3 regions of the Streptomyces sp. NPDC048751 genome follow, and region 1 is predicted to be linked to each of the others. Evidence: riboswitches for the same ligand, from Rfam matches in the RefSeq annotation. Region 1 holds a riboswitch; each other region holds the start of a gene.
What was found. A riboswitch is a leader RNA that binds a small molecule or an ion and turns the genes downstream of it on or off. The one in region 1 is predicted to bind thiamine pyrophosphate.
Positions count from the first base shown of each region.

Region 2: it holds a riboswitch for thiamine pyrophosphate, as region 1 does, so the genes downstream of both, thiO (glycine oxidase ThiO) here and thiC (phosphomethylpyrimidine synthase ThiC) in region 1, are expected to answer to the same signal.
Region 3: it holds a riboswitch for thiamine pyrophosphate, as region 1 does, so the genes downstream of both, ACGFNV_RS29700 (thiamine ABC transporter substrate binding subunit) here and thiC (phosphomethylpyrimidine synthase ThiC) in region 1, are expected to answer to the same signal.

Region 1 is NZ_JBICUX010000012.1:158,781-169,179, reverse strand. It holds gene ACGFNV_RS33180 (cytochrome ubiquinol oxidase subunit I) at 1-62, opposite strand, end outside; gene hisC (histidinol-phosphate transaminase) at 240-1,319, opposite strand; gene ACGFNV_RS33170 (LacI family DNA-binding transcriptional regulator) at 1,718-2,830, shown strand; gene ACGFNV_RS33165 (metallophosphoesterase) at 3,055-4,140, shown strand; gene ACGFNV_RS33160 (hypothetical protein) at 4,334-5,206, shown strand; gene thiC (phosphomethylpyrimidine synthase ThiC) at 5,276-7,060, opposite strand; TPP riboswitch at 7,053-7,231, opposite strand; gene ACGFNV_RS33150 (YibE/F family protein) at 7,303-9,015, shown strand; gene ACGFNV_RS33145 (SsgA family sporulation/cell division regulator) at 9,200-9,637, opposite strand; gene ACGFNV_RS33140 (IclR family transcriptional regulator) at 9,737-10,399, opposite strand, start outside.
Region 2 is NZ_JBICUX010000006.1:404,416-414,814, reverse strand. It holds gene thiS (sulfur carrier protein ThiS) at 1-81, opposite strand, end outside; gene thiO (glycine oxidase ThiO) at 78-1,238, opposite strand; TPP riboswitch at 1,236-1,346, opposite strand; gene ACGFNV_RS21655 (hypothetical protein) at 1,398-1,748, shown strand; gene ACGFNV_RS21650 (NAD(P)/FAD-dependent oxidoreductase) at 1,803-3,044, shown strand; gene ACGFNV_RS21645 (Rv2175c family DNA-binding protein) at 3,120-3,485, shown strand; gene thiE (thiamine phosphate synthase) at 3,558-4,205, shown strand; gene metF (methylenetetrahydrofolate reductase [NAD(P)H]) at 4,343-5,266, shown strand; gene ACGFNV_RS21630 (hypothetical protein) at 5,323-6,282, shown strand; gene ACGFNV_RS21625 (phytoene desaturase family protein) at 6,349-7,839, opposite strand; gene ACGFNV_RS21620 (TetR/AcrR family transcriptional regulator) at 8,284-8,913, opposite strand; gene ACGFNV_RS21615 (YhgE/Pip family protein) at 8,958-10,399, opposite strand, start outside.
Region 3 is NZ_JBICUX010000010.1:23,377-33,775, forward strand. It holds gene ACGFNV_RS29685 (maleylpyruvate isomerase family mycothiol-dependent enzyme) at 1-128, opposite strand, end outside; gene ACGFNV_RS29690 (ABC transporter ATP-binding protein) at 154-1,173, opposite strand; gene ACGFNV_RS29695 (ABC transporter permease) at 1,173-2,774, opposite strand; gene ACGFNV_RS29700 (thiamine ABC transporter substrate binding subunit) at 2,813-3,889, opposite strand; TPP riboswitch at 3,961-4,068, opposite strand; gene rlmN (23S rRNA (adenine(2503)-C(2))-methyltransferase RlmN) at 4,103-5,209, opposite strand; gene ACGFNV_RS29710 (hypothetical protein) at 5,387-5,680, shown strand; gene ACGFNV_RS29715 (SRPBCC family protein) at 5,687-6,136, opposite strand; gene ACGFNV_RS29720 (phosphatidate cytidylyltransferase) at 6,416-7,444, opposite strand; gene frr (ribosome recycling factor) at 7,585-8,142, opposite strand; gene pyrH (UMP kinase) at 8,276-9,034, opposite strand; gene tsf (translation elongation factor Ts) at 9,235-10,071, opposite strand; gene rpsB (30S ribosomal protein S2) at 10,256-10,399, opposite strand, start outside.

The sequences.
Region 1 (10,399 bases):
TAGACGGTCGTGATGCCGAACTGCCAGCGTGCCAGGGTCTCCGGCGCCAAAGCCAGGTCCACGTCGCCGCTCCTTACTTCTGACGCTTGTGAATGCGTTCACATTCACAAGCCATTATGCAACACCGGTTTCCGGCCCCAAAAGGGGGGTCCCCTGTTTCACGTGAAACAGGGGACCCAGGGATCGGTTCGCGCGAAGCAGAGCCCGGCAGCTCGGTGAGCGTGGCGTCTTCGAGAGCCTTACAGGTCCTTTCGGAACCCTTCCGCCGCCTTCAGGAAGATGTCGTTCCCCTCGGTCTCCCCGATGGTCACCCGCACACCCTCACCGGGGAAAGGCCTGATCACAGCACCTGCCTGCTCGCAGGCTGCAGCAAAGTCAACCGTGTGCTCCCCCAGCCGCAGCCACACGAAGTTGGCCTGCGTCTCGGGAACCGTCCAGCCCTGGGCACGCAGCGCCTCGACCACACGAGTGCGCTCGCACACCAGGGAGCCGACCCGCCCGATCAGCTCGTCCTCCGCGCGCAGCGAGGCGATCGCCGCGTCCTGTGCGAGTTGGCTCACACCGAACGGCACCGCCGTCTTGCGCAGTGCCGCAGCGACCGGCTCATGGGCGATCGCGAAGCCCACCCGCAGCCCGGCCAGGCCGTACGCCTTGGAGAACGTCCGCAGGACGCAGACGTTGGGCCGTTCCCGGTACAGCTCGACGCCGTCGGGCACCTCGGGGTCGCGGATGAACTCCCGGTACGCCTCGTCGAGGACGACCAGAACATCGCCGGGCACCCGGTCCAGGAACCGCTCCAGCTCGGCCCGCTTCACGACCGTGCCCGTGGGGTTGTTGGGGTTGCAGACGAAGATCAGCCGGGTCCGGTCGGTGATCGCGGCCGCCATCGCGTCCAGGTCGTGCACATCACCCGGTGTCAGCGGCACCTGCACCGACGTCGCGCCGCTGATCTGCGTGATGATCGGGTACGCCTCGAAGGACCGCCAGGCGTAGATCACCTCGTCGCCGGGACCGGAGGTGGCCTGGATCAGCTGCTGGGCCACGCCGACCGAGCCGGTGCCGGTGGCCAGGTGGGAGAGCGGGACGGCGAAGCGTTCGGACAGCTCGTTCATGAGGCCCGTGCACGCCATGTCGGGGTAGCGGTTGAAGTTGCAGGCCGCCGCCGTCACGGTCTCCATGACGCCGGGCAACGGCGGGTAGGGATTCTCGTTGGAGGACAGCTTGTAGGCGACCGGGCCGCCGGCCGCGGCGCGCTTGCCCGGCTTGTAGGTGGGGATCCCGTCCAGCTCGGCGCGCAACTTGGGGCTCGTCTCGCTCACCGCAGTCCTCCTCATGACCACCGGCTTCCAATACTGCTCACCCTATGAGGATTGGGCGCCGCTGCGTACTGGTGAACGACAATCACCGCGCTCCCCTCGGCATCCGGGGCATCACCGTACGAAGGCGTACCAATCAGGGGGCGCGTCATACATATATCTATGCGCCGGTGGCTCACTCCGTGGCGCGCATCCCCCGTCAAGGTGAGTTGAGACCTCTTCGAAACATCGGAGAGTTGGCAGGCTCATGCGTGCCACCACGTCACGTACTGCGCCTAAGACGTTCAACTTCCTTCATTTCCAAGGCAATTGAGGCCCCTCAGCCATGCAGAAACGTGCCTGTCAACGCGTGCATATGCGTCCGCCCTACCCCACCGCATGAGCCCTACTATCGGCTCGCCATGACAGCAGCAGGGAAGCACCAGGTGAGCCGCGCGGAAACCTCACGCCGAGGCAGCCGGCCGGGCCGGGCGGGCATCAGGGACGTGGCCGCCGCCGCCGGGGTCTCCATCACGACCGTCTCCGACGCCCTCAACGGCAAGGGCCGGCTCCCCGACGCCACCCGACGCCATGTCCGTGAGGTCGCCGACCGGCTGGGCTATCGCCCGTCGGCGGCCGCCAGAACCCTCCGTACCGGCAAGTCGGGCCTCATCGGCCTGACCGTGACGACGTACGGGGATGAACCTTTCACCTTCACCGAGTTCGCGTACTTCGCCGAGATGGCCCGCGCCGCGACCTCGGCCGCGCTCGCCCGGGGCTACGCGCTGGTCATCCTGCCGGCGACCTCCCGCCACGACGTGTGGTCGAACGTCGCCCTCGACGGCACGGTCGTCATCGACCCCTCCGACCATGACCCGGTCGTCAGCGAACTGGTCCGCCAGGGGTTACCGGTCGTCTCCGACGGCCGCCCGGCCGGCGCGCTCCCGGTCACGGCGTGGGTCGACAACGACCACGAGGCCGCCGTCCTGGGCATCCTCGACCACCTGGCCGACGCCGGAGCCCGCCGCATCGGCCTGCTGACGGGGACGACGACGGACACGTACACCCACCTGTCGACGACCGCCTACCTGCGCTGGTGCGAGCGTGTGGGCCAGGATCCCGTGTACGAGGCCTACCCGGCACACGATCCGTGCGCGGGCGCCGTCGCCGCCGACCGGCTGCTCGCCCGGCCCGACCGCCCTGACGCCGTCTACGGACTGTTCGACCCCAACGGCACCGACCTGCTCGCCGCCGCCCGCCGCTACGGTCTGCGCGTCCCCGACGACCTGCTGCTGGTCTGCTGCAGCGAGTCCACCGTGTACGCCAACACCGAGCCGCCCATCACCACGCTCTCCCTCAAGCCGCGCCGCATCGGCACGGCGGTGGTCCAGCTCCTCATCGACGCGATCGAAGGGGTCGAGTCGGACCAACCGGTCGAGCAGGTGATACCGACCGAGCTGATCGTGCGTACCTCGTCCCAGCGTCGTCCGCCGCGGACGACGGTCAGCCCGCCCCGGGCACCCGAGGAGGAGTAGCGCGAGGGTGTGGGCCACAACATGGGCATGCTGTGCCCGGGGTGGACGAAGCCCGGCCCAATCGGGGCGAAAGCCGCGATGAACGGGAGCCCCGCTCCGATTCACCACCCCTGGGTCATCACACGGCGCGATCCGCATTCCTATGATGGGCCCACGACACCGCGGGCCGCTGCGACCAGGCAGTCCGATGCGGTGCAGATGCGGCGCGATGGTGGAGGGGTCTGATGACTCAGGGGGCCGGTCAGGGACCCGAGGTGGAGCGCACGGCGACGTTGCGCGACTTCCGGGTGCCCGCTTACGTCCACGAGACCGGTCCGTACGACCACAGTGCGCAACCGGAGGAAGCGGTGCGCCCGGTCGAGGAGCCGTTGGAGCACCCGGAGGGTTACACCCCCACACAGCGCGATCTGCCGGTCATCAACCGGGGTGACACGCTCCAGGTGACGGTTGACCCGGCGGCGGCCACGGCCCCGCAGGCCACCGCCACCGGCCAGGGCCCCCTGTACGTCGTCGGTGACGTGCACGGCTACCTGGACGAGCTCTTGGCCGCCCTCCAGGAGAAGGGCCTGGTCGACGCCGCAGGCCAGTGGAGCGCGGGCACCGCCCGGTTGTGGTTCCTCGGCGACTTCACCGACCGCGGCCCCGACGGCATCGGCGTCATCGACCTGGTGATGCGGCTGTCCGCCGAAGCCGCCGCGGCAGGCGGCTACTGCAAGGCCCTCATGGGCAACCACGAGCTGCTGCTGCTCGGCGCCAAGCGGTTCGGCGACACTCCCGTCAACTCCGGCGCGGGCACCGCCACCTTCCAGGCGGCCTGGCTGCTCAACGGCGGCCAGAAGTCCGACATGGACCGTCTCCAGGACCACCACCTGCAGTGGATGGCCCGCCTCGACGCCGTCGAGGAGGTCGACGGCCACCTGCTCGTGCACTCCGACACGACCGCCTACCTCGACTACGGCGACTCGATCGAGGCGGTCAACGACACCATCCGCGAGACGCTCACCCGCAACGACGCGGACGAGGTGTGGGACCTGTTCCGCAAGTTCACCAAGCGGTTCTCCTTCCGCGACGAGGGCGGTGCCGACGCCGTGCGCTCCCTGCTCGACATGTACGGCGGCACCCGCATCGTTCACGGCCACAGCCCCATTCCGTACCTGCTCGGCGAGGTCGGCTCCGAGGAGGGCGAGGACCCGGCCGGTCCGGTGGTCGAGGGACCGCACGTCTACGCCGACGGGCTGGCCATCGCGATGGACGGCGGGGTGACCATGGCCGGAAAGCTGCTGGTCCAGCAACTTCCCCTGGATAACTGAACCTTCACCGGGCAGGCGTCCCCGGGCGTCGGAACGACGGGCGACGGCGCAGGCCAGGGGCCAATTTCGGCAAACCCCCTGTCAACGTGTGCCGTCACCGCTCTACCATCGCCTTATCCGTAGCAGGCTCCCCTCCGTTTCTGCCCGACGGCTCGTTGGCATGCGAGCCCCAAGCCCTACGGAGCATCGGGGGATGCACATGAACAGCGTTCCGCAGCACCTGCACAGCGAGGACCGCCAGGAGTACGAGCGGATCCTCGACGAGGCGCTGCGCTCCGCACCACACCGCCCGGAACTGGCCGCTGTGGGACAGCGGCTCAATCCCGAACAGCTGCGCACCATGGCGCTCAACGCCACCACGTTCATCACGGCGGCCGCGGCGACCGAGTACCAGCACTATGTGAAGGTCCGCGAGGAACTGCGCCGTCCGGCGCCGTCCACCCCGTCGTCGGCCCGCGACTCCGGTTCCTCCGAGCCGGACGCGAGCACGATGGGGCTCGCCGCCACCATGGGTGAGGTCGCCGAGACCGCAGGCGCGGGCGCCGTCGCCGTCGTCGCGGTCCTGGCGCCCGTCCTCGCCGGAACCGCCGCGGCGATCTTCCTGCTGGTGGGTTACATCCTGAAGATGCTCGATCCTGAGCCGGCGTTCGCCCAGACCCTGTTGACCGCCGGATGGGTGTTCGGCGCCATGACCGCGGCCGCGATCCTCGTCGCCACCGTCGGGCTGCTGCTCACCGCACTGCGCAACCGCCCCTCGCCGACGGCCGGTCCGTACGGCGAACTGGAAGAAGAGGTGACGCGGGCCAGGGAAGCCTGGCACGAGGCACTCCTGGAGCGCGGCATCCTGCCGTTCCTGCGAGACGCCCTCGCCGCCGCTCCCGACACCACGGCCGCACTGCACCCCGCGGCCCCGCCGGCCCCGACCGGCCGCATCCCGCACCTCGGTTACGGCCGTCCCGGCTTCACCAGCCCCGCCGACGACGGAGACCGCGGCCCCCGCCCGAGCTTCTCCAGCCCGGACTACACCAGCCCGGACTTCGGGGGCCCCGAGCACCAGCCCGAGTAACCCCAGGCTTGCGCCCCCGCCCAGGGGAGCGCAAGCCACACCGGGGTCACACCGGTCGGTGGACGCGGGTCAGTCGGCCAGCGGCAGGTACACGCGGTTGCCCGCGGCCGCGAACTCCTTCGACTTCTGAGCCATGCCCTCCTCGACCTCCGTCCGGGTACCGCCGTGTTCGCGGCGGATGTCCTGGGAGATCTTCATCGAGCAGAACTTCGGCCCGCACATCGAGCAGAAATGAGCCGTCTTGGCGGGCTCGGCCGGCAGTGTCTCGTCGTGGAACTCCCGTGCCGTGTCCGGATCGAGGGCCAGGTTGAACTGGTCCTCCCACCGGAACTCGAAGCGGGCGTCGGACAGCGCGTCGTCCCACTCCTGCGCACCGGGGTGCCCCTTGGCGAGGTCGGCCGCATGGGCGGCGATCTTGTAGGTGATGACGCCGGTCTTGACGTCGTCACGGTTGGGCAGGCCCAAGTGCTCCTTGGGCGTGACGTAGCAGAGCATGGCTGTGCCCCACCAGGCGATCATCGCGGCACCGATGCCGGAGGTGATGTGGTCGTACGCGGGCGCGACGTCTGTCGTCAGCGGGCCGAGCGTATAGAACGGAGCTTCATCGCAGATCTCCTGCTGAAGGTCGATGTTCTCCTTGATCTTGTGCATCGGGACGTGGCCCGGGCCCTCGATCATGGTCTGTACGTTGAAACGCTTGGCGATCGTGTTGAGTTCCCCGAGTGTGCGCAACTCCGCGAACTGCGCCTCGTCGTTGGCGTCCGCGATCGAGCCCGGCCGCAGACCGTCGCCCAGCGAGTAGGTGACGTCATAGGCGGCGAGGATCTCGCAGAGTTCCTCGAAGTGCTCGTACAGGAACGACTCCCTGTGGTGCGCGAGGCACCAGGCCGCCATGATCGAGCCACCGCGAGAGACGATGCCGGTCTTGCGGTTGGCGGTGAGCGGGACGTACGGCAGCCGGACACCCGCATGGACCGTCATGTAGTCCACGCCCTGCTCCGCCTGTTCGATGACCGTGTCCTTGTAGATCTCCCAGGTCAGCTCCTCGGCCTTGCCGTCGACCTTCTCGAGGGCCTGGTAGAGCGGGACCGTGCCGATGGGGACGGGGGAGTTGCGCAGCACCCACTCGCGGGTGGTGTGGATGTTGCGGCCGGTGGACAGGTCCATGACGGTGTCGGCGCCCCAACGGGTCGCCCAGGTCATCTTCTCGACCTCCTCCTCGATGGAGGAGGTCACCGCGGAGTTGCCGATGTTTGCGTTGACCTTCACCAGGAACCGCTTGCCGATGATCATCGGCTCGATCTCCGGGTGGTTCACATTGGCCGGCAGCACCGCGCGACCCGCCGCGATCTCCTCGCGCACCACCTCGGGCGAAACGTTCTCCCTGATGGCCACGTACTCCATCTCGGGCGTGACCTCGCCTCGGCGCGCGTAGGCGAGCTGCGTGACTGCCTTGCCGTCACGGCTGCGGCGCGGCTGTCGGGGCCGACCCGGGAACACCGCGTCGAGGTTGCGCAGTCCGCCACGCGGGGAGGTGTGCTTGACCCCGTCGTCCTCGGGACGGACGGGACGGCCCGCGTACTCCGCCGTGTCGCCACGGGAGATGATCCAGTTCTCCCGCAGTGGCGGCAGGCCCCTACGGACGTCGGTGTCGGCCAGCGGATCGGTGTACGGGCCCGAGGTGTCGTAGAGCGTGACTGTCTGCCCGTTGGTGAGGTGCACCTGACGGACCGGCACCCGCAGATCGGGGCGTGAGCCCTCGACATACGCCTTGTGCCAGCCGATGGACTTCCCGGCCTCCTCGCTGCTGGGGGACTGCATGGAGGCAGGCGTGCGCGCGTCCTTGTTGGTCATGAGACCTACTCCCTACGCCGGCATTACCCGGTAACAGGTTCGGCGGTCGACGCAGCGGTTTCCGTCGGTCGGCGTTTCATGGGAAACATCACGCTGTTCCACGTGAAACATCGCGAAGACGGAGGTCAGCGCCCTCTCAGCCCGGTGCTCCGAGCTCCCGCGTGTGCAAAGGTGCCTCCACGCTAGCGTCCTTTGTGGCGCGGTGAACAGTGGGCCTCGGTCGTTCTTGCGATGATCGGGCGGTGACCACGAGACAGCAGTACCCGTTCCCGCCGAACGAGCCGCCCCGCCGACCTGGCAGCGGAAACGGCAACGGCCGTGGGGACGCGCCTGGTTACGGCGGCGGCCACGATCAGCGAGCCGCGTTCGGTGACGAACACGCCCGCGGGTCCGGCCCCGGCATCGGTCAGGACTACGACTTCGCCGGCGGGCACGAACATGGTCCGGGAGACCGCGGCCCGGGACATGGACCTGGGGGCGGGCAGGGGTTCGGTCCCGGCGGCGGCCAAGGGCTCGGTCCCGGTGGCGGTGACGCGCATCGGCATGGTCCCGGCTCCGAAGGTGGCCGCGGGCCGGGCGTCGGTGGTGGAGACGGCCACGACCCCGGGCACGGGCACGAGGGTGGCGGCAACGGTCATGGCCACTCGCACAGTCACAGCCACGGTCCCGCCGCACCTGTCTCCAAGCATCTGCGCAAGGTCATCGCGGCGATCCTCATCCCGTTCGCCGCGGCGGTCGTGGTCGGGCTGGCCGTACTGTGGCCCGGCGGTGCCCCCGCGCACGAGCGCACCGGCGTCGGTTTCGACCGGCAGACCCAGCAAGCCACGGTCACCGAGGTCGAGAGCGTGAGCTGCAAGTCGGTGAACGCCTCGGGGGGCGCCCCGACCGGCGGCGCCCCCACAGCCGAGGGGGCCTCCGCCCAGCAGCAGGCGAACGGCACCTGCAAGAAGGCGACGATCCGTGTCGACACCGGCGACGACACGGGCCGTACGTTCACGGAGATCGTCCAGCCGGACCAGTCACGGCAGTTGCACGAGGGCCAGGAGGTAGTGGTCGCCTACGAGCCCTCGGCACCGAAGGACCTGCAGTACTCGGTCACCGACGTCAACCGCCGCCTCCCGATGACGGTGCTCGCCGGTATCTTCGCCCTCGCCGTCGTCGTCGTGGGACGGCTGCGCGGTGTCATGGCGCTGGTCGCGCTGGCCATCAGCTTCATGGTGCTGAACTTCTTCATCCTGCCAGCGATCCTGCAGGGTTCGAACCCGCTGGTCGTGGCCGTGGTGGGGTCGAGCGCCATCATGCTGGTCGCCCTCTACCTGTGCCACGGGCTGTCGGCCCGTACGTCCGTGGCCGTCCTGGGCACTCTGATCTCGCTGCTGCTGATCGGCATCCTCGGTTCGGTGTTCATCGACTGGGCCGCGCTCACCGGGAACACCGACGACAGCACCGGTCTGATCCACGGGCTGTACCCCGAGATCGACATGAGTGGTCTGCTGCTGGCCGGCGTGATCATCGGCTCGCTCGGTGTCCTCGACGACGTGACGGTCACCCAGACGTCCGCGGTGTGGGAGCTGCACGAGGCCAATCCGGCGATGGGCTGGCGGGGGCTGTACCGCGCCGGTATCCGCATCGGCCGCGACCACATCGCCTCGGTCGTCAACACGCTGGTCCTCGCCTACGCGGGCGCGGCGCTGCCCCTGTTGCTGCTCTTCTCGATCGCGCAGAGCGGCGTCGGTACGGTCGCCAACAGCGAGCTGGTCGCGGAGGAGATCGTGCGCACGCTGGTGGGCTCGATCGGGCTGGTCGCGTCGGTGCCGGTCACCACGGCCCTGGCGGCCCTGGTCGTCTCGGCCGACCGTCAGGGCGAGACAGCACTGGCGTCGGCGGTACCGGCCACCGCGGACACGGGGCCGATCCCGGTACGCGGCACCCGCGGCCGGCGGCGCAAGCGCTGAGGCGGGCGAGCACTGGGCCGGGCGCCACCCGGCGCTGCAACACGCTTCCTCCGAAAGCACCACACTGGGCGTCCACCGAAAGAAGCCGCCACAGCCGCCACGCGCCAGGTGCGAAAGAAGAAGCGTTCCTGCGCATCCCCCGCCCACAGCTGAAGCGTTCCGCCTCCGCCGCTGCCGCAGGCCTTCAGCCGGCGCTCTGCTCCTCCGCCAGGATGCGGTCCAGAGCCTCGTCGAGGTGGGCGTCGAAGTCGCCGAGCGCGCCCTCCTGGCCCAGCGGCACCAGCTTGTCGGTGCGGTCCAGGAAAGCCACGAGCGGCGCCGTGGACGAGCGGAACAGCGCGTGGTCACAGCCGACCTGAAGCCGGATCAGGACCTCGCCCAGCGAGTCCTGTTCCACCGGCGAGACCCGCACATCGCCCTCACCGCACGGCCGCCCCACCCCGTCGATCAGCAGCTCGCGACCGAAGGCCCAGGTCACCGGGGCATCACCGGGCAGATGGAAGGTCAGCCGTACGGCATAGGGATCGCAGGCCTCGTACCGCAGTTCCACCGGGATACGGAATGAGAGCTCCTCGGAGACGAGAAAGCTCATCATGACCTCTGCCTGTACGGACTCGCGCATCGCCTGTCCTGTCATATGCCGTCACCTGGCCGGGAATGAACCCCTGACACTTGGTGGCATCTTGCTGAACGTACACAGGAGATCACAAGGAGTGAGTTTTCAGATACTGATAGAGAGCGCGAGCGACCCCAGGAGCTGCCCCATCTCGTCCTGGAGACGGTGCACCACGGGGAACAGCCGGTCGGCCTGGTGGGAGGGCAGGGAGATGGCCACCGTGGCCGCGGTGTTGCCCAGTGTGATCGGGATCGCGGCACACACCGTCCCCAGGGCGTACTCCTGTCGCTCGACCACCGGTTCCATCCGTCGTGTGCGCTCCAACCGGCGCAACAGGGCGTGTCCGTCACGCACCGTGTAGGGCGTGAGGGAGGTCACCGGGTAGCGGTCGAGGTGGTCGCGGCGGGCGTCCTCGTCGAGTTGGGAGAGGAGGCACTGCCCGACGGCATGCGCGTGACCGGTCTCACGGAAGTCGGCCCACTCCTCCACCGCGGGATTGGCAACGGTGTCGGAGACGCACATGACCTCGATCTCGCCCTCGCGGTAGACCGCGTAGTACACAGGCACACCGAGCGAATCGCGCCACCGCGCGAGCGCGTCGTTGACCGTGCTGCGACGTTTCTGCGCCGCCCCGCTGCTGCTCAACCGCTCGGCAGCCTCGCCGAGGAAGAACAGCCCCTTCTCGCGGCGCAGATAGCCCTCGTGGACGAGGGTGCGCAGCAGGTGGTAGGCCGTGGGGAGCGCGAGGCCGGTCTCACGCGCCAGTTG
Region 2 (10,399 bases), on a different contig from region 1:
CGGGGTCAGCGTCATCACGACGGTGTCGAGAGCCGTTCCGGGAGCGAACTCGCGGGGCTCCCCGTTGACGGAGATGTTCATACGGGCTGCTCCAGGAGAGCGAAACGCTTCGGGGTGAACGGGCGGGCCTCATCCGGGAGTTCACCGGTGACCAGGGCATGCGCCAGGGCGTCGCCGGTGACCGGCGTGAGCAGCACACCGTTGCGGTAGTGCCCGGTGGCCAGCAACAGTCCCGCCAGCCCGGTCGGACCGAGCAGCGGCGCGTTGTCGGGCGAGCCGGGACGCAGCCCCGCGCGGGTCTCCGTCAACGGCAGCTCGGTGATGCCCGGCACCAGTTCGTGGGCGTCGCGCAGCAGCTCGTACACCCCGCCCGCGGTCACCGTCGTGTCCCAGCCGAGCTCCTCACTGGTCGCGCCGACGACCAGCTCGCCGTTCTCGCGCGGCACCAGGTAGACCTGGCTGCCGCGCACCATCGCGCGCACGGTCCGGCTCAGGAACGGCGCGTACCGCTTCGGCACGGTCAGCCGCAGCACCTGCCCCTTCACGGGCCGTACCGGCGGCAGGACCTCGTCCGGGACGCCCGCGAGCCGCCCGCTGAGACTGCCGCCGGCGAGCACCACCTGCTCCGCGCCCAGGGCGACACCCGCGCGTGTGACGACGCCGGACGCCCGCTCCCGTACGACGGAGAGCCGCTCGGCCCAGCCGCGGTGGAAGACCACGCCCGCCCGCTCGCACGCGGCCACCAGCGCCCCGGCGAGCCGCCGCGGGTCGATCTGGTGGTCACCGTCCACCCGCAGCCCGCCGCGCACCCCCGGCGCGAGCATCGGCTCCAGGCGCCGGCAGTCCCGCCCGGACAGCCAATCCGACTCGAGCCCCGACTGCCGTTGCAGGGCGTGCAGTTCGCGCAGGTGGGCGCGGTCGTCGGCGTCCAGCGCGACGGCCAGGGTGCCGTTGCGGCGATAGCCGAGGTCGTGTCCGGTGAGCTCGGTGAGTTCGGCCGCGAAGTCGGGGTAGCGGCGGGCCGACTCCAGGTTCAGGCCGAGCAGTGTCTGCTCGCCGTAGTGCAGTTCGGTGACCGCGGCCAGCATCCCGGCCGCCACCTGCGCGGCACCGCCGCCCGGCTCGGGGTCCACGACGGCCGTGGCGAGACCGCGCTGCGCGGCCCGCCAGGCGGTGACAAGACCGATGATTCCGCCCCCGACGACCAGGACGTCTGAGGTGTCGGACGTACGCGACATGGGCTTCCAGCCCCTCCCTTCGCCGGCATGACCCGGATCAGGTTCGTACGGTCGGAGGCCGCCAGCCTCCCTCTCAGCCCGGTGCGCCGGGCTCCCGCGTGTGCTTTACGGTGGCCACCCTAGCCCTCGGAGCAGCGCACTTGTAGGGAGCCTCACGTCATGCCCCGCTCGCTGGACGGTCTCGTCCTCGCCCCCGTCGCCGACCAGGCCCCAGGTCAGGTGGGTACGCGCACCCGGTTCACGTACCACGAGAAGGACGGTGAGATCTGGGCCGAGTACACCGGCGGAGATGTCGTGCGCGGGCGTCTGGTGGGTACGCGTGTGGGGGACGAGCTGGACTTCCGGTACGTGCAGTTGAAACAGGACGGGACCACGTCGGCGGGGCACTGTGTGTCCACCGTCGTGGAGCTGCCCGACGGCCGGGTGCGCCTGGAGGAGACCTGGGAGTGGGAGTCGCAGCCCGGCCGGGGCACGAGCGTGGTGGAGCAGGTCAGGGAAGCCGACGGCTGACAGTAGGTCGGCCGACAGCTGACTGACGCATGGTCAGTTGTCTAAGGTGATCAGGTGAGCGAGCAGACGCAGGAGCGGGGCACGGCGGGGCGACGGCGCGTGGTCGTCGTCGGGGCGGGCATGGCCGGGGTGCAGACCGCGGTCGCCCTGCGGGAGCAGGGCTTCACCGGCACGGTGACACTGATCGGCGCGGAGCCCCACCAGCCGTACGACCGGCCGCCGCTGTCCAAGGCCGTCCTGCTCGGCAAGGCCGAGGGTTCCGCCTTCGACGTCGACTTCGAGGCGCTCGGCATCGAGCTGCACCTGGGGCGCGAGGTGCTCGGCGTGCGCCCCGGCGACCACGAACTGGACACCACCACCGGCCCGGTGCCGTACGACGTCCTCGTCCTCGCGAGCGGAGCCGAGCCCATCCGGCTGCCGGGCACGGAGGGGGTGCCCGGTGTGCATCTGCTGCGCACCCTGGACGACGCCGAGCGCCTGCGGCCCGTCCTCGCGCGGCAGCACGACATCGTGGTGGTCGGCGCGGGCTGGATCGGCGCGGAGTTCGCCACGGCCGCCCGGGAGGCCGGCTGCGCGGTGACCGTCGTCGAGGCCGCGGACCGGCCGCTCACGGGCGCGCTGCCCGCCGAGGTCGCCGCGCCGATGGCCGCCTGGTACGCCGACAGCGGGGCGGTGCTGCGCACGCAGGCGCGCGTGGAGCGCGTCGAACCCGGCGCGGTGGTGCTCGCCGACGGCACGCGGCTGCCCGCGGGCGCCGTCGTCGTCGGCATCGGCGCCCGGCCCGCCACGGCCTGGCTGGCCGGCTCCGGCATCGCGCTCGGCGCGCACCGCGAGGTCGTGGCCGACGACGGCCTGCGCGCCTCCGCGCCGGACGTGTACGCGGTCGGCGACTGCGCATCCTTCCCGTCGGCGCGCTACGGCGAGCGGCTGCTGGTCCACCACTGGGACAACGCCCTCCAGGGCCCGCGCACGGTCGCCGCGAACATCGTCGGCGGCCCCTCCGGCGAGCCCCCGGCGGTCTACGACCCGGTCCCGTACTTCTGGTCCGAGCAGTTCGGCCGCTTCGTCCAGTACGCCGGTCACCACCCGTCCGCCGACACCACCCTGTGGCGCGGCGACCCCTCAGGACCGGCCTGGACGGTCTGCTGGCTCCGCGAGACGCGCCTGGTCGCCCTGCTGGCGGTGGGCCGCCCGAGGGACCTGGCCCAGGGCAGGCGGCTGATCGAGTCGGGCACGCCGATGAACCCCGAGCTGCTCACGGACCCGGCGCGCCCGCTGAAGGCCGCGACGGCGTAGCGGTGAGGGGGGCTCATGCCCCGTAGGGCGGTGCCTGGCTACCCACTGTCAGTCCGGGATGGCAGTCTTGATGACGTGACCGAGATTGACGCAAAGATCGATGCTCTCGTCCCCGCCTGGCTCACCCTCCCCGACATTGCCGAAAAGCTCGGGGTCGAGGTGACACGTGTGCGGCAGCTGGTCAAGGACGGCCAGCTCATCGCCGTACGCCGTGGCGAGAACCGCGCACTGCACGTCCCCGCCGCCTTCATCGACGAGGACAAGGTCGTCAAGGGCCTCTCCGGCACCCTGACGCTCCTGCGGGACGACGGCTTCACGGACGAAGAGATGCTGGAGTGGCTCTTCACCCCCGACCCGACCCTGCCCGGCACCCCCGCGCAGGCACTGAGCGAGAATCGCGGCACGGAGGTGAAGCGCCGCGCCCAGGCGCTCGCCGTCTGACCTGCTGATCCGAACAACCACCCGGCGTACGGGCCCGCGGGCCCGTACGCCACACCACGGGGGGACACACGCATGCCCGACACCGCCCGCGCCCGGCTCGCCGACGCCCGTCTCTACCTGTGCACGGACGCCCGGAAGCGCCAGGGCGACCTGCCGGAGTTCCTGGACGCGGTCCTGGCCGGAGGTGTCGACATCGTGCAGCTGCGCGACAAGGGCATGGAGGCCGGCGAGGAGCTGGAGCACCTCGAGGTCTTCGCCGAGGCCTGCGCCCGGCACGGCAAGCTGCTCGCGGTCAACGACCGCGCGGACGTCGCCCACGCCGCCACCGCGGACGTACTGCACCTCGGCCAGGGGGACCTCCCGGTGCCCGCCGCCCGTGCCGTCCTCGGCGCCGACGTGCTGATAGGCCGCTCCACGCACGCCGAGTCGGAGGCCGCCGCGGCCGCCGTCCAGGAGGGCGTGGACTACTTCTGCACCGGCCCGTGCTGGCCGACCCCCACCAAGCCCGGCCGCCCCGCCCCCGGCCTCGACCTGGTCCGCCACACGGCCGCCCTGGCCACCGACCGCCCCTGGTTCGCCATCGGCGGCATCGACCTGGGCAACCTCGACGAGGTGCTGGAGGCGGGCGCCCGGCGCGTGGTCGTCGTCCGCGCGCTCACGGAGGCGGACGACCCGGGGGCCGCCGCGAGCGAGTTCGCCAAGCGGCTCCGGCAGGCGTGAGCCTTCGGCCGTCCTGGCTGTTTTCGCACCCGGCTGTTTGTCCGATGGGTGGACAACGAGTGGACAACAAGCCGACAAACCGGGCAAATTTCCAACATCCGGTTGGGGGACCGGCGCCCCCTGGCTAACCTGCCGGTATGGCCCTCGGAACCGCATCCACCAGGACGGACCACGCGCGCACCGTTCGTGACATGCTCGCGACCGGAAAGACGACGTTGTCCTTCGAGTTCTACGCCCCCAAGACCCCGAAGGGCGAGCGGAACCTGTGGAACGCGCTGCGCCGCGTCGAGGCCGTGGCGCCCGACTTCGTCTCCGTGACCTACGGCGCGGGCGGCTCCACCCGCGCGGGCACGGTCAAGGCGACCGAGGCCATCGCCTCGGACACCACCCTCACGCCGATCGCCCACCTCACCGCGGTCGACCACTCCGTCGCCGACCTGCGCAACATCATCGGCCAGTACGCCGACGCGGGGATCCGCAACATGCTGGCGCTGCGCGGCGACCCGCCGGGCGACCCCATGGGCGAGTGGGTGCCCCACCCGCAGGGTCTGAGGTACGCCTCCGAGCTCGTCGAACTGATCAAGACGTCCGGTGACTTCTGCGTGGGTGTCGCGGCCTTCCCCGCGATGCACCCGCGCTCCAGCGAGTGGGACACCGACGTCAGCCACTTCGTCGACAAGTGCCGCGCGGGCGCGGACTACGCCATCACTCAGATGTTCTTCCAGCCCGAGGACTACCTGCGCCTGCGGGACCGGGTGGCGGCGGCCGGCTGCGACACCCCGATCATTCCCGAGGTCATGCCCATCGCGAGCGTGAAGACGCTGCAGCGGGTGCCGTCGCTCACCAACGCCGCCTTCCCGCCGGCGCTGAAAGAGCGGATCCTCACAGCAAAAGACGATCCGTCCGCTGTACGCTCCATTGGCATCGAATTCGCCACGGAGTTCTGCGCTCGGCTGTTGGCCGAGGGAGTGCCCGGACTGCACTTCATCACGCTCAACAACTCCACGGCGACGCTGGAAATTCACGAAAACCTGGGCCTGCACCACCCGCCGCAGGCCTAGACCTGGTCGCACGACATACGACACACTGCGTAGCGGCCACTCTGAGAGGGGCGTACATGGGCTGGACGGTCCTCTACATCGCGTTCGGCATCGTCGCACTGTGGCTGCTGGGTGAGGTGCTGCTGCAGTACAAGGCACGGCTTCGCTGGCGGCTGCTCGCCTTCGTCGGCTTCGTCGGCGTCGTGCTCGGTGTGCTGATCCCGTCGGTCGTCGTCATCGGGCTGGGCGCGGCCGCCTTCGCGGTCGGCCAGACCTACGTCACGCTGTCGTTCCGCCGCGGCTTCGCGGCCGGCTGGGCCGTCAGCCGTCCCGGCGCCGAGGGCACCAAGCGCCGTCGCGGCAAGGCGGAGCGCAAGGAACCGACCCTCCAGGTCTCCGGCCTGGAGGCCGCGGACGCCGGCTACGGCTCCGACGGCGACGGTTCCTACGGCGCCGACAGCGGATCGTACGGCCCGGGCAAGGCCTACGACGACGACTACGACCGCGACGACGTGTTCACGCCCGCCCGCCCCGCCGCGGCCGCCGAGACCACCACCGTCTACGAGCCGCAGCCGATGCCGGACGACACCAATGCGTACGGCATATACAGCGACTCCGCCGGCTACGGCACGGACTCGTCGTTCGCGACCGCGAGCCAGCCCCAGGACCAGTACGCCACGGCCGACCAGGCCTACTCCTACGACGGCTACTCCGGCTACGGCCAGCAGTACGGCTACGACTCGAACGGCCAGCAGCAGTACGCGGCCTACTCCGACCCGTACATCGGCGGCCAGTCGTACGGCGGCTCCTACGACACCGGCTACGGCCAGCAGCAGTACGGCCAGCAGGGCTACGGTCAGGAGCAGGAGCAGTACGCAACCGGCGGTTACGGCGAGACCCCGCCCGGCGGAGTCTGGGTCCCGCAGCAGCGCAACACCGACGACCCGCTCGGCGGTGAACTCCCGCCGGAGCAGCAGTACTACCAGGGCGACGGGCAGCAGCAGGGGAACGGGCTCGGCGAGCAGTATCGGTTCTGAAGCCGCCGACGCTCACAGCCGCCGGGCCTGCTTCGGCGGTGCCTCACGCCGGGCTCTGCCGGGGCCTCACTGAGAGCCCCGGAAGTCCGGCCCCTCCACGATCAGCCCGGACACCAGCGCGCCCGACATGCCCGCATGGGGGAGACCCCCGCCGGGGTGCGACCAGCCGCCCACGGTGAACAGGCCCGCCAGGCCGGTGCTGTTGGACGGGTGCAGCAGGCGGCCGTCGGCCGCGGCCAGCGCGGGCGCCGGGACCGCGCCGCCCTCCGCTCCGGTCGTCTCCGCGATGTCGGCCGGGGTGCGGACCTCGTGCCAGAGGATGCGGGCGCGGAGGTCGGGTATCGCGCGCTCGGCGGTGGCGATCACGCGCTCGACCTGATCGTCGTAGCCCTGCCCCGACCGCTCGGCGGGTACCGGCGCGGTGAGGGTGATCGCCTCGTGGTGGGGGTCCGGGGCCGCCCCGGCGTCGTCGGGCCGCAGGATCGTGACCGTCGGGTGCGCGGGCAGTCCCGGACGGGTGCCGAACAGGCTCTCCAGCTCGCCTTCCCGGTCCTCCGCGTGCACCACCGTCCGGTGGGCCACCCCCTCCGGTCGCCCGCCGCGCAGCGCCAGCAGCACCGTCAGACGACTCGGCAGCCCGCGCTGCGGCGGAACGTCGCCGTCACGCGGTGCGGCCGGCTCCGTCCTCAGCGCGCCGGGGGCCACGCCGGCGACCACGAAGTCCGCCTCGGTCACGCTCCCGTCGGCGAACTCCACGCCCGCCGCCCGGCCGTCCTTCTCCAGGACCCGTGTGACCTCGGCGCCGAACACGAACTCCACCTTGCGGGCCACGCACCGCTCGTACACCGCACGTGCCAGCTCCCGGAGGCCTCCGCGGACGTACCAGACACCGAAGGCGTGCTCCATGTACGGCAGCACGGCCGCGCTCGCCGGGGCGAGGCGGGGGTCAAGGCCGTACGCCAGCGCGTGGCTCTCGAGCAGGGCGGTGAGCCGGGGGTCGCGCAGTTCCCAGGCGCCGATCTCGGCGAGGGTGCCTGCGCGGCGAGTGCGCAGCAGCTTCTTGTGCGGGACCGACGGGTAGGGCTCGCGCTCGGCCAGCACCGACCAGTTCGGCCACAGCGGCTCCTCCAGGAGCGGCCGGCGCGTGCGGTCCCAGGTCTCGCGCGCCCGCACCAGGAAGTCGCCCCAGCGCCGGCCGGTGCCCGCCCCGAGTGCCTCGTCCAGGGCGGACACGGCTCCCGCGCGGGAGGCGTTCGCCAGGGACACCTGCGTGCCGTCGGCGAAGACGTGGTGGGAGGACGGGTCGACCTGGGTCAGTTCGACGCACGCCTCCAGCGGTTCCTTGCCCGTCTTGACGAACAGGTCGCGGTAGACCGCGGGCAGCGGCAGCAGCCCGGGGCCGGTGTCGAAGGAGAAACCGTCCCGCTCGAAGCGGCGCACCGCACCGCCGTACGTCTCCGTCCGCTCGTACACCGCCACCCGGTGGCCCGCGACGGCCAGCCGGGCGGCGGCCGCCATCGCGCCCATCCCGGCGCCGATCACCGCAATCCGTGCCATGCCTGCGACTTTATCGGCCGCCACCGACAGCCCTGCCCGGGTGGGGGAGTAGCGGGGCGGACGCGATCGTGACCACCTGGCGACCGGGCGTCCTGGGCCGGAGTGCGCAGGTCTGAGTATCCGTACCTAGGCACGGAGATGAGTACGCGCGCGGATGGGGCCCGACCTGCGGGAACGAGAGAGTGGAGACACGGAAAGGGGCACGGCTCCGGCACCGCCGACACGGGGCGGCGGAACGGTGCCGGCCCTCGACCGCTCCTTCCGCCGACACGTTCGGCGGGAGCGAGGCACGGGGGGAACGCGGGGGAACGACCGAACGGGGGATCGGGGGGGAACGGGGGAACGGGGAAAACGGGGGGAGCACGCGGAAGCGCCGGTTCGGCGGTGGCACACGGGGGACGTGGCCACGGCGGACCGGCGCTTTCGCATGTCCGGGCCCCGGCTTCAGTGCCTGCCGCTCACCCGCCCCTGCAACAGCCGGGACAGCGCCGAGTGGACGTCGTCGAGGGAGCGCTCCGGCTGGAACGCCTGCCAGTCCAGGGCGGCCACCAGGACCATGCCGACCAGCGCGGCCGCGGTCAGCGGGACGTCGATCTCGTCGCTGAACTCCCCGCCCTCGATGCCCTCGCGCAGGACGGCCTCGACGACCGCCACCGCCTCCTGCCTGACCACCATGAGGGTGGACTGCCAGGCCCGGTTGGTGCGCCACAGCTCGGCCACGTACAGCTGCGTGAAGGCCGGGTAGCGGTCGATGAAGACGAGACCCGCGCGGATCATCGCGTCCAGGGCGTCCACCTTGGTGCCGCCCTCGCGGGCCGTCCGCTCGGCAGCCTCCCGCAGGGACGCGGTGAGGAGGCCCACACCGTGCCGCAGCAACTCCTCGAAGAGCACTGACTTGCTGGCGAAGTTGTAGTAGACGGTGCCCTTCGCGACGCCGGCCCGCTCGGCGATCTCGTCCACCGTGGTGGCGGAGAAGCCCTGTTCGGCGATGAGGGTGACGGCCGCCTCGTAGAGCTTCTGCCGGGTGGCCTCACGGCGCGAGCTGCCGCCCGACGTGGTGCTGCTGCTTTCCATGGCCCTGATTGTCACAGGAACCGTCTCCCCTGAGATCCTCGTGGTCACAGGCTCAGCTCCGGGTGCAGCCGGTCGAGCGTCCACACCTGACGGCGGCGCGCCGACAGCGCGGTCAGCGCGAGGGCGCCCGCGGTGAAGGCGGCCAGGACCGCGCACGCCCTCCACACCGGGCCGAGACCGCCGCCGGTGATGAGCCTGCGCAGGGCGTCGACGACGTAACTCATCGGCAGGAACGGGTGCAGTGCGTTGAAGAAGCCCGGGCTGGTCTGCACGGGGTAGGTGCCGCCCGCGGACGTCAGCTGGAGCATCAGCAGGGCGAGGACCAGGATCCGGCCCGCCGCCCCGAACCGGGCGTTGAGCCACTGCACGAGCGCCGCGAAGCACGCCGTCACCAGGAACAGGAAGCCCACCGTCCCGGCCGCCCGCACCATCTCCAGGCCGACCGCCCAGTGCAGCACCGCCATCAGGGCCGTCGTCTGGAGCACCCCGACCGCCACCACCGGCAACCAGCCCGCCAGGGCGATCCGCCACGCCGGGGCGCCCGTCGCGAGCGCCCGCCGGTTCATCGGCGGGATCAGCATGTACGCCACCATCGCGCCGACCCACAGGGACAGCGGGATGAAGTACGGGGCGAAACCGGTGCCGTAGTTGGGCGCCTTGTGCAGGTCCTTGGAGGCGAGCCGCACGGGGTCGGCCATGACGGAGGTGCGCCGGTCGCGGTCCTGCTTGTCGTAGTCCGGGATCTGCTCGGCCCCGTCGTGCAGGCCCCCGGCGAGCTTGCCCGAGCCGTCGACCAGCTTGAACATGCCGCCGTTGAGGTCGTCGGCGCCGGTCTTGAGCTTGCCCACGCCCTCGTCCAGGTCGACCGCGCCGGTCTTGGCGGTGCCCACACCCGTGTGCAGCTTCTTCGCGCCCGCGGAGACCTTCTGGGCGCCGTCGTTCAGGTCGTTGACCTTGGCGACGGCGTCGTCGAGGTCGGAGGAGAGGTGGGGCGCGTCGTCGGCGAGCGCCTGGGCCTGCTTCTGGAGCGCCTCGAGGTGCGTGTCGAGCTTCTTGAGGTCCTCGTCGTGGCCGGTGACCAGTGTGTCGAGGTCATCGGCGACGGTGGCGACATCGGCCGCCGCGTCCTTCGCCTTCTTGAGGTCGGAGCAGGCGGCGTCGGGCAGCACCGGGGTCTCGCAGCGCGTCTTGTAGACGGCGTTCAGGTCGTCGGAGTCCGCGCGGGCGTTGTCGGCGGCGACCGGAGCCTGCTTCACCAGGGTGTCGAGGCCGTCGCGGATCGTTCCGGCCGAGTCGGCGACGAACTGGGCGGTGTCCCCGATCGCCTTCTCGTTGTCCTTCAGGAACGGCCCGACCTTCCCGGCGAAACCGTTGACCTTGTCGGCGAGGGCCTGGGTGCCGTCCGCGACCTTCTTCGAGCCGTCCTCCAGGTCGCCCGCGCCCTTGTTGAGCTTCCTCAGGCCCTTGGAGAGCTTGCCGCTGCCGT
Region 3 (10,399 bases), on a different contig from region 1:
TCCAGCGACCAGTCGGGACAGGTGGGCACGGTGGCGGACAGGTCGGCGCCGGAGGTCACCACGGACCTCAACCGGCCCACCTGGTGGGCGACTTCGTCGCAGTAGCGGTCATACGGGAGTGGCGTCATACGTAACACCCTAGGGGCATCACGCTCAGTCGAGCACGACGATTTCGGCCGCGTCGAACTCCACTCCGATCTCGTCCCCGACCTCGGGCGCGGTCCGCAGCGCGCACGCCGCCTCCAGGCGGGGTGCCTCCTCCGGCTGGAGGCGCACGGAGACATGGGTGCCCTTGAAGGTGCGGGCGGTCACCGTGCAGCGCAGGCCCGCGTCCGCGGCCACCAGCCTGACCCCGGCGGGCCGTACGAGCAGTGTGCGTGGTCCCTGCGGGGCGTCGTCGGGGACCGGCACCTTGCCCCACGGGGTGTCCGCGGCCTCCCCGGCGACCGTCGCCGGCACCACGTTGTCGAAGCCGAGGAAGCGGGCCACGAACGCGTCGGCGGGCCGCTGCCACACCTCAAGAGGCGTACCGGACTGGGCGATCCGCCCGTCCCGCATCACCACGACCCGGTCCGCGAGCGCGAAGGCCTCGCCCTGGTCGTGGGTGACGGCCAGCACGGTGGTGCCCAACCGCCCGAACAGCTCCCGCAGTTCGACGACGAGCCGCTCCCGCAGCGACCGGTCGAGCTGCCCGAGCGGTTCGTCCAGCATCAGCAGCCGCGGCCGGGGCGCGAGGGCCCGGGCCAGCGCGACGCGCTGCTGCTCACCGCCGGAGAGCGCGGCGACGGCCCGGCCGGCGGCCCCCGGCAGTCCGACGAGGTCCAGCAACTCCCCTACCCGGGAGTCCCGTTCGCCCCGGGAAGCGCCCTGCATCCGCAGCCCGAACGCCACATTGCCGCCCACGTCCCGCTGCGGGAACAGCTGATGGTCCTGGAACATCAGGCCCACCCCGCGCCGGTGCGCGGGCACCCCCGCCTGGTCGCGTCCTTCGAGCAGGACCCGCCCCGCGTCCAGGGGCTGCAGCCCGGCCACCGCCCGAAGCAGCGTCGACTTGCCGCTGCCGCTCGGCCCGAGCACACACACGACCTCGTGCTCGGCGACGCCGAGATCGACGGCGTCGAGCACGGCCCGCCCCCCGAACCGCACGGTCGCGCCCCCAAGACTCAGCAGCATCAGAACTCCCCGGTCCGGTCCGTGCGCAGCCTCTCCAGGATCAGCAGCGCCACCGCGCACACCAGCATCAGAATCGTCGACAGGGCCATCGCCTGTCCGTAGTTGAGGTCACCGGCCCGGCCGAGCAGCTTCGCCACGGCGACCGGCAGCGTCGGGTTGTCGGGCCGCGCGATGAACACCGTCGCCCCGAACTCCCCCAGCGACACCGCGAAGGCGAACCCGGCGGCGACGAGCAGCGCCCGCCGCACCATCGGCAGGTCGACCTCCCGCCACACCTTCCACGGCGACGCCCCGAGCACGGCGGCCGCCTCCCGCAGCCGTACGTCGACCGCCCGCAGCACCGGCAGCATGGTCCGTACGACGAACGGCACCCCCACCAGCGCCTGCGCGAGCGGCACCAGGATCCAGGAGGCACGCAGGTCCAGCGGGGGCTCGTCGAGAGCGATCAGGAACCCGAAGCCGACGGTCACCGCCGAGACGCCGAGCGGCAGCATCAGCAGCGCGTCGAAGCCGCGTACGAACCGGCCCGCGTCCCGCCGGGTCAGCGCGGCGGCGGCGAGTCCGCCGATCACGACCGCGATGGCGGTGGCGGTGACGGCGTACTGCAGCGAGTTGCCGATCGCGTCGATCGGCGGGACGAGGAACACGCCCCCGTCCGCCGACGTCAGCGCCCGGTAGTAGCCGAAGTCCGGCGCGCCCAGCGACCGCTGGACCAGCACGGCGAGCGGCAGCACCAGCAGGACGACGACCGTGAGCAGCACACCGGCCAGCAGCGCCCACTGCCCGGCCCCGCGCGGCCGCCGCGCCGTCACCGACGCGTCCACCAGCCGCAGCGCGGTCTCCCGCCGCCGTACCGTCCAGGCGTGCACGGCGAGGACCGCGCCCACCGCCACGAACTGCACGAGCGTGAGGACGGCGGCGGTGGACAGGTCGAAGATCTCGGAGGTCTGCCGGTAGATCTCCACCTCCAGCGTGGAGAAAGTGGGGCCGCCGAGGATCTGCACCACACCGAAGGAGGTGAAGGTGAACAGGAAGACCATCAGCGCGGCGGCGGCCACGGCGGGCACGAGCGCCGGCAGAGTGACGTTTCGCCAGGCCCTCAGGGGCGACGCGCCCAGCATCCGCGCCGCGTCCTCCTGCCGTGGGTCGAGCTGCGCCCAGAGCCCGCCGACCGTCCGTACGACGACCGCGTAGTTGAAGAAGACATGCGCGAGCAGGATCGCCCACACGGTGGTGTCGAGCCGTACGCCCCACAGCTCGTCGAGCAGTCCGCCGCGTCCGACCAGGGCCAGGAACGCCGTACCGACGACGACCGTCGGCAACACGAAGGGGACGGTGACGACGGCCCGCAGCACCTGTTTGCCGGGGAAGTCGAAGCGGGCGAAGACATAGGCACCCGGCAGGGCGATCAGCAGGGTGAGCGCGGTGGAGGCGAGGGCCTGCCAGGTGGTGAACCACAGGACGTGCCGGATGTCCGACTGCCCGAGTACGTCCAGAAGCCGCCCGAACCGCCAGCCGCCGTCGGTGTCGAGCCCTCGGGCGACGATCGCGGCGACCGGGTAGGCGAAGAACAGCCCGAAGAACGCGACGGGCAGGACCATCAGCCCGAGCCGCGCCGCGCCCCCGCGGGCCTTGCCCCTCACTTGAGTACGAGCGAGGTCCACGACTTGACCCACTGGTCACGGTTGTCGGCGATCTTCGCCGGGTCCATCGTCTCGGGATCCTTGGCGGCGGGCCCGTACTTCGTGAACTCGGCGGGCACCTTCGCCCCGGCGAGCACCGGGTAGACGAACATGTTCAGCGGCATGTCCTCCTGGAACTCCTTCGAGAGAAGGAAGTCGATGAAGGCCTTGCCGCCCTTGGTGTTCTTCGCGTTGTTCAGGAGCCCCGCGAACTCGATCTGCCGGAAGCACGTGCCGGTCGCCACGCCGGTGGGCGCGGTCGTCGGCTTGGGGTCGGCGTAGATCACCTCGGCGGGCGGCGAGGAGGCGTAGGAGACGACGAGCGGCCGGTCGGCCTTGGCCTTCTTGCCGCCGGCGGACCCGGAGAACTCCTCGTTGTAGGCCTGCTCCCAGCCGTCGACGACCTTCACACCGTTGGCCTTGAGCTTCTTCCAGTAGCCCTGCCACTGGTCGTCGCCGTACTTCGCGGCGGTCGCGAGCAGGAAGCCGAGGCCGGGCGAGGAGGTCGAGGCGTTCTCGGTGACGAGGAGGTTCTTGTACGCGGGCTTGGCCAGGTCGTCGAAGGAGGCCGGCGGGGCCAGCTTGTGGTCGGCGAAGTACTTCTTGTCGTAGTTGACGCAGATGTCGCCGTAGTCGACCGGGGTGACCCGGTGCTTGTCCTTGTCGAGCTGGTACTGCTGGTCGATCTGGTCGAGCCCCTTCGCCTCGTACGACTGGAACAGCCCGTTGTCGAGCGCCCGGGACAGCAGGGTGTTGTCGACGCCGAAGAAGACGTCGCCCTGCGGGTTGTCCTTGGTCAGGATCGCCTTGTTGACGGCCTGGCCGGCGTCGCCGTCCTCGAGGACCTTGACCTTGTAGCCGGACTGCTTCTCGAAGTCGGCGAGGACACTCTTGGAGACGGCCCACGAGTTGTGGCTGACGAGGGTGACGGTCTTGGAGTCCGTCGAGCCCCCGCCGTCGGACGACGACCCGCACGCGGACAGCGTGACGAGACCGAGGCCGACGGCAGCGGCCACGAACGTCTTGGTGTGCACTGGTTTTCCTCCTGGGGTTGGCCAGGAAGAGACGCGGCCCCGCCCGGAATCCCCGGGCGGGGCGCAACAGCTTGAGTGGGTGACCGAACTTCCTACCCAGAATGACCTGGGCGAGGTTCAGAGGGTCTGCGGCCCGCTTGCCGCACTCTCAGCGCTGTGGCGCTCCCCTGTCGGAATATGAAGATGTGGTGGGACCGATGGAACCCAGCCAGGTTACCGCTCGGTGGCCGCGAGCTGGCCACAGGCCCCGTCGATCTCCTGCCCACGGGTGTCCCGGATCGTCACCGGCACGCCGTGCGCCGCGATGGCCTCCACGAACGCCTTCTCGTCCTCGGGCCGCGACGCGGTCCACTTCGAGCCCGGGGTCGGGTTCAGCGGGATGAGGTTGACGTGCACGGGCTTGCCCTTGAGCAGCCGGCCGAGCCGGTCACCGCGCCAGGCCTGGTCGTTGATGTCCCGGATCAGCGCGTACTCGATGGACAGCCGGCGCCCCGACTTCTCGACGTAGTCGAAGCCCGCGTCGAGGACCTCGCGCACCTTCCACCGCGTGTTGACGGGGACGAGGGTGTCGCGCAGCTCGTCGTCGGGGGCGTGCAGCGAGATGGCGAGGCGGCACTTGAAGCCCTCGTCGGCGAACCGGTGGATCGCCGGGACGAGCCCGACGGTCGACACGGTGATCCCGCGCTGGGACAGCCCGAGCCCGTCCGGCGCCGGGTCGGTGAGGGCCCGGATGGACTGCACGACCCGCTTGTAGTTGGCGAGGGGCTCGCCCATGCCCATGAAGACGATGTTGGAGAGCCGGGCGGGCCCACCGGGAACCTCGCCGTCCCTGAGCGCCCGCATCCCGTCCACGATCTGGTGCACGATCTCGGCGGTGGACAGATTCCGGTCCAGACCCGCCTGCCCGGTCGCGCAGAACGGGCAGTTCATCCCGCACCCCGCCTGCGAGCTGATGCACATCGTCACCCGGTCCGGGTACCGCATCAGCACGGACTCCACGAGCGTCCCGTCGAACAGCCGCCACAGCGTCTTGCGCGTGGTCCCCTGGTCCGTCGCCAGATGCCGTACGACCGTCATCAGCTCGGGAAGCAGCGCCTCCTGCAGCTTGGGCCGCGCGGCGGCCGGGATGTCGGTCCACTGCTCCGGGTCGTGCGCGTACCGCGCGAAGTAGTGCTGAGCGAGCTGCTTGGCACGAAACGGCTTCTCCCCGACCTCGACCACCGCCTCCTTGCGCTCGGCAGGCGTGAGATCAGCGAGATGCCGCGGCGGCTTCTTGGCTCCGCGGGGGGCGACGAATGTGAGTTCTCCGGGCTTAGGCATGGCTGTACCAGTGTCGCAGATCCACTGGGTGTGCCATGCGGCCGTCCGGTGTGCCCCCGCGGCCGTCGTGCCGGGCGTCGGACGGAGTAGCGCCGGTCGCACGGTCCGGGGCGCGGGCCTAGCGTCGTGGGGGAAGGACTGCGATCACTGCGATCACGCGGAAGGGACGGCCCCGGCATGCCCGTTCTGGGATATCACTACGGCCCCGACTGGACCGAGGAGCTCTACCAGGCGACTCTGGAGCGGATCTTCCCCGACCCCGACGACCTGCCCAGTGGGCTGATCGCCCACTACGCGGCTCCCGCGAAGGGAGGAGGCTGGCAGGTCGTCGACATCTGGGAGTCGGCGGAACAGCACGACCGTTTCATCCAGGAGAAGGTGATGCCGGTCGCCGAGGAGTTCAACGCGCCGCCCTTCGAGGCGAAGGTGACCGAGCTCTACAACGCGCTGGTTCCGGCGAAGGGCTCTTGAGGCGGTTCACGCGGTGGTCTGCTCCAGGTGCTGCTTGAGGAGTTGTTCGTCGTACGGGAGTTCCTTGCGGACCTGTGGGCGTACGACCAGGGGGACGAGAATCTTGCCCACCCCGTGGCTCTCGAAGTCGATCTCCATCGTCACGCGGGAGCGACGGCCGTCGTCGAGCGGGGTGATCTCGCCGTGGACGCGCGGCCGGACGGGGCCTTCCACCGCGCGCAGGCCCCAGGCGTGCGGCGGGTCGCACTCGGTGTACTCCATGAGGAACGGCATGTCGCGGCGCCCGACGTGCCGGGTGATGCGCAGGCGGGAGCCGACGTGGACCGGCCCCTCGTCGAGCTGCTCCACGGCGACGGCGCTCTCCTGCCACTCCGGCAGGTGCTCGGGGTCGATGATGTAGGCCCACACGTCGTCGGGGGTGCGGTCGATGTCGACCACTTCTCGGAAGTCGGACATCGCGTCCGCCTCCTTTCAGGGAGTCTCTTCCCTGTCATGGGCTTCTACCGGAATCGTCCCACTTCACGGCGCCGGGCTCCATCCCACCCGGAACGACCGAGCCCCCGTCCGTATCGGACGGGGGCTCACTCACGGCGCACTGACGTGCCGACCGGTCACCCGGACCCCACGAAGAGCACGAGCAGCAACCACACCACGGGAGCCGTAGGAAGCAGAGAGTCCAACCGGTCCATGCTGTACCCATGTGCCGCTACCGCGGCGTGGCTCCGTGGCCCTTCCTCACCCGGACCCCACAAAAACGACGAGCAGCAACCACACCACCGGAGCCGTGGGAAGCAGCGAGTCCAACCGGTCCATGATGCCGCCGTGGCCCGGCAGCAAGGTGCCCATGTCCTTGATGCCGAGGTCACGCTTGATCATGGACTCGCCGAGGTCGCCCAGCGTGGCGCTGGCCGCGACGGCCAGGCCCAGGACCAGGCCCTGCCACCAGGTGCCGTCGTCGATCAGGAACTGCGCGCAGAGCGCCCCGGCGACCATGGCGAAGGTGACCGCGCCGAGCAGGCCCTCACGGGTCTTGCCGGGGCTGATGCGGGGAGCGAGCTTGTGCTTGCCGAAGCGCCAGCCGACGGCGTACGCGCCGGTGTCGCTGACGACCGTGAGGAGCAGGAACGTCAGGACGCGCCAGGGGCCGTCGTCGGCCGTCAGCATCATCGCGACGAACGTGGCCAGGAACGGGACGTAGAACGCCGCGAAGACACCCGCCGTGACGTCCTTGAGGTAGCCCTCGGGCGGTTGCGTCATACGCCATACGAGGACGGCCAGCGAGGTGAGCGCCATGGCGATCCACGCGCCCTCGGCGCCCCGCGCGTACCCGGCGACGACCATGGCCGCGCCACCGACCGCGAGCGGCACCACGGGCGCCTTGATGCCCTTGCGTTCCTCGAGCCGCTTCGTCAGCTCCCACAGACCCACGACGACGGCGACCGCGATCACGCCGACGAACACGGCCTTGACGACGAACAGGGACGCCACGATGACCGCGCCGAGCCCGACCCCGACCCCTATGGCCGCGCTCAGGTCGCGGCCCGCACTCTTCTTCTGCGGTGCGGGCGCCGGCTGAGGGGCGTCGGGCATGGGCTCCGGATTCTGCGGCACCGCCCCATAGGGCTGTGCCTGCGGCGTGTCGTACGACCCGTTGGGCCGGGCCTGCGGCGTCTCGTTGCGGAACAAGGGGCCGCTCAGCCGAGCGGCCCCCCGGTCGTCATCCTGGTTTCCGCCGTATGCGGGCACGTCGGGCACGATGGGCATGGGGCGAGTGTGCTGCGCCTCAGGCGCATCGTACGCGGGACCCGCCGGGGCAGCCCCCTGGACAGGCCCCTGGTCGGACGGTCCCCAGTACCCGGTGTGTGACCCGGCTTGTGGCGGAGCGCCCCAGGAGGAGTCGTTCATCAGACCTCGAGCAGCTCCGACTCCTTGTGCTTGAGGAGCTCGTCCACCTGGGCGACGTACTTCGCCGTGGTGTCGTCGAGCTCCTTCTCCGCACGACGGCCCTCGTCCTCGCCGACCTCGCCGTCCTTGATCAGCTTGTCGATGGCGTCCTTGGCCTTGCGGCGGACCGAGCGGATGGACACCTTGGCGTCCTCGCCCTTGCCCTTGGCGACCTTGATGTACTCGCGGCGGCGTTCCTCGGTGAGCTCGGGGAACACCACACGGATGATGTTGCCGTCGTTGCTCGGGTTGACGCCCAGGTCGGAGTCGCGGATCGCCTGCTCGATGTTGCGCAGCGCGCTCTTGTCGAACGGGGTCACGACCGCCATGCGCGGCTCCGGCACGGAGAACGAAGCCAGCTGGTTGATCGGCGTCGGCGCGCCGTAGTAGTCGGCCACGATCTTGTTGAACATCGCCGGGTGCGCACGGCCGGTGCGGATCGCGGCGAAGTCCTCCTTGGCGACCACGACGGCCTTCTCCATCTTCTCCTCGGCCTCGAGGAGGGTCTCTTCGATCACCACTTGCTCCTGCGTGTCTTGAGTAGGCCCGGCTGCGGTTCCTTGGCGGTGGCGGCGGCCGGCTGCGTCGCGTCTTCTTTCTGCACGGTTCCCGACCGGCAGGACATTGTCCACCCCTGGTCGGGGTCCATGGTCAGTCCCGGCTGCCTTGGTCACCCACAAGCGTGCCGATCTTCTCACCCTTGACGGCGCGCGCGATATTGCCCTCCGCCAGAAGCTCGAAGACGAGGATGGGCAGCTTGTTGTCGCGGCACAGCGTGACGGCGGTGGCGTCGGCGACCTTGAGGTCCCGCGTGATGACCTCGCCGTAGCCGAGGGAGTCGAACTTGACGGCGTCCGGGTTGGTCTTCGGGTCGGAGTCGTAGACCCCGTCCACGCCGTTCTTGCCCATCAGCAGCGCCTCGGCGTCGATCTCCAGGGCACGCTGGGCGGCGGTGGTGTCGGTGGAGAAGTACGGCATGCCCATGCCGGCGCCGAAGATGACCACGCGCCCCTTCTCCAGGTGGCGCACCGCGCGCAGCGGGATGTACGGCTCGGCGACCTGGCCCATGGTGATGGCGGTCTGGACCCGGCTGTCGATGCCCTCCTTCTCCAGGAAGTCCTGGAGGGCCAGGCAGTTCATCACGGTGCCGAGCATGCCCATGTAGTCCGAGCGGGCGCGGTCCATGCCGCGCTGCTGGAGTTCGGCGCCGCGGAAGAAGTTGCCGCCGCCGATGACGACGGCGATCTCGGCGCCGTCCCGGACGACGGCGGCGATCTCACGAGCGATCTTGTGCACCACGTCGGGGTCCACACCCAGGCCCCCGCCACCGGCGAACGCCTCTCCGGACAGCTTCAGCAGAAACCGGCCGCGTACTTTGCCGTCGTCGCTCTTCTGGGCCTTGGTGGTCATGGGGATCCCGCCTCTTTCACCTGTTGCACATACGAAGAAGGCCATTGCCGGTGGGGTGTCGTTCGCAACCCATGCTCGGCAATGGCCTCCTCGTCAGATCTGCTGTCGTCCGTCGCGCACGCGTGCGTGGCCGCCTGCGCGAGTGACAGGGACGACTGCTGTCGACCCTATCGGGGTCGCGCTTCGATCGCCGTACGGACTCAGATGCCGACCTTGATGCGCGAGAAGCGCTTCAGGGTGACACCGGCCTCGTCCAGGACCTTCTGGACCGACTTCTTGTTGTCGAGCGCGTAGGGCTGACCGAGGAGCGTGGCGTCCTTGAAGAAGCCGTTCAGGCGACCCTCGACGATCTTGGCGATCGCGGCCTCGGGCTTGCCCTCGGCGCGGGTGGTCTCCTCGGCGATACGACGCTCGGACTCGACGACCTCGGCCGGCACCTCGTCCTTGGAGAGGTACTTCGGCGCGAAGGCGGCGATGTGCTGGGCGACGCCCTTGGCGACCTCGGCGTTCGGCTTGTCCAGCTCGACGAGCACACCGATCTGCGGGGGCAGGTCGGGCATCGTGCGGTGCATGTACGCGAGCACGAAGCCGTCGGTGAACTGCGCGAAGCGGTCCAGGACGATCTTCTCGCCGAGGTTGGCGTTGGCCTCGTCCACGAACGCCTGGACGGTCTTGCCGGGCTCGATCTCGGAGGCGAGCAGGGCCTCGAGGTCGGCCGGGGAGGTCTTGGCGACGTGCTCGGCGATGGTGTTGGCCACGGCCTGGAACTTGTCACCCTTGGCGACGAAGTCCGTCTCGCACTTCAGCTCGACGATGACACCGGAGGAGTTGTCGTCGGCGATGACCGAGACCACGGCGCCGTTCTCGGCGGAGCGGCCCTCGCGCTTGGCGACGCCCTTCTGGCCCTTGATGCGAAGCGCCTCGACGGCCTTCTCGACGCTGCCCTCGGCCTCGTCCAGCGCCTTCTTGCAGTCCATCATGCCGGCGCCCGTGAGCTCACGGAGCTTCTTGACGTCGGCGGCGGTGTAGTTCGCCATGAGTCTGTGAATCTTTCTCGAAGTCTGGAAGATCGAAGATCTACGGGGTCTGCAGCTCCCATGGAATAGCGGGGGCCGCCGACTCTCCGCTGACCTACGGGTGAACGGCGGGAGCGGTTTTCACCGCGCCGGGGGCGCTGGTGCGTGCAGTACCGCTCCCGCCGTCACCACGGACGCTGACGGGTCAGGCCTGCTCGGCCTCAGCGGCCGGGGCCTCCGTGGCGGGGGCCTCCGTGGCGGGGGCCTCAGCAGCGGGGGCCTCCTCGGCAGCGGCCTCGGCCGGCTTCTCGCCCTCGGCGGCCTCAGCGGCGGGAGCCTCGTCGGCCTT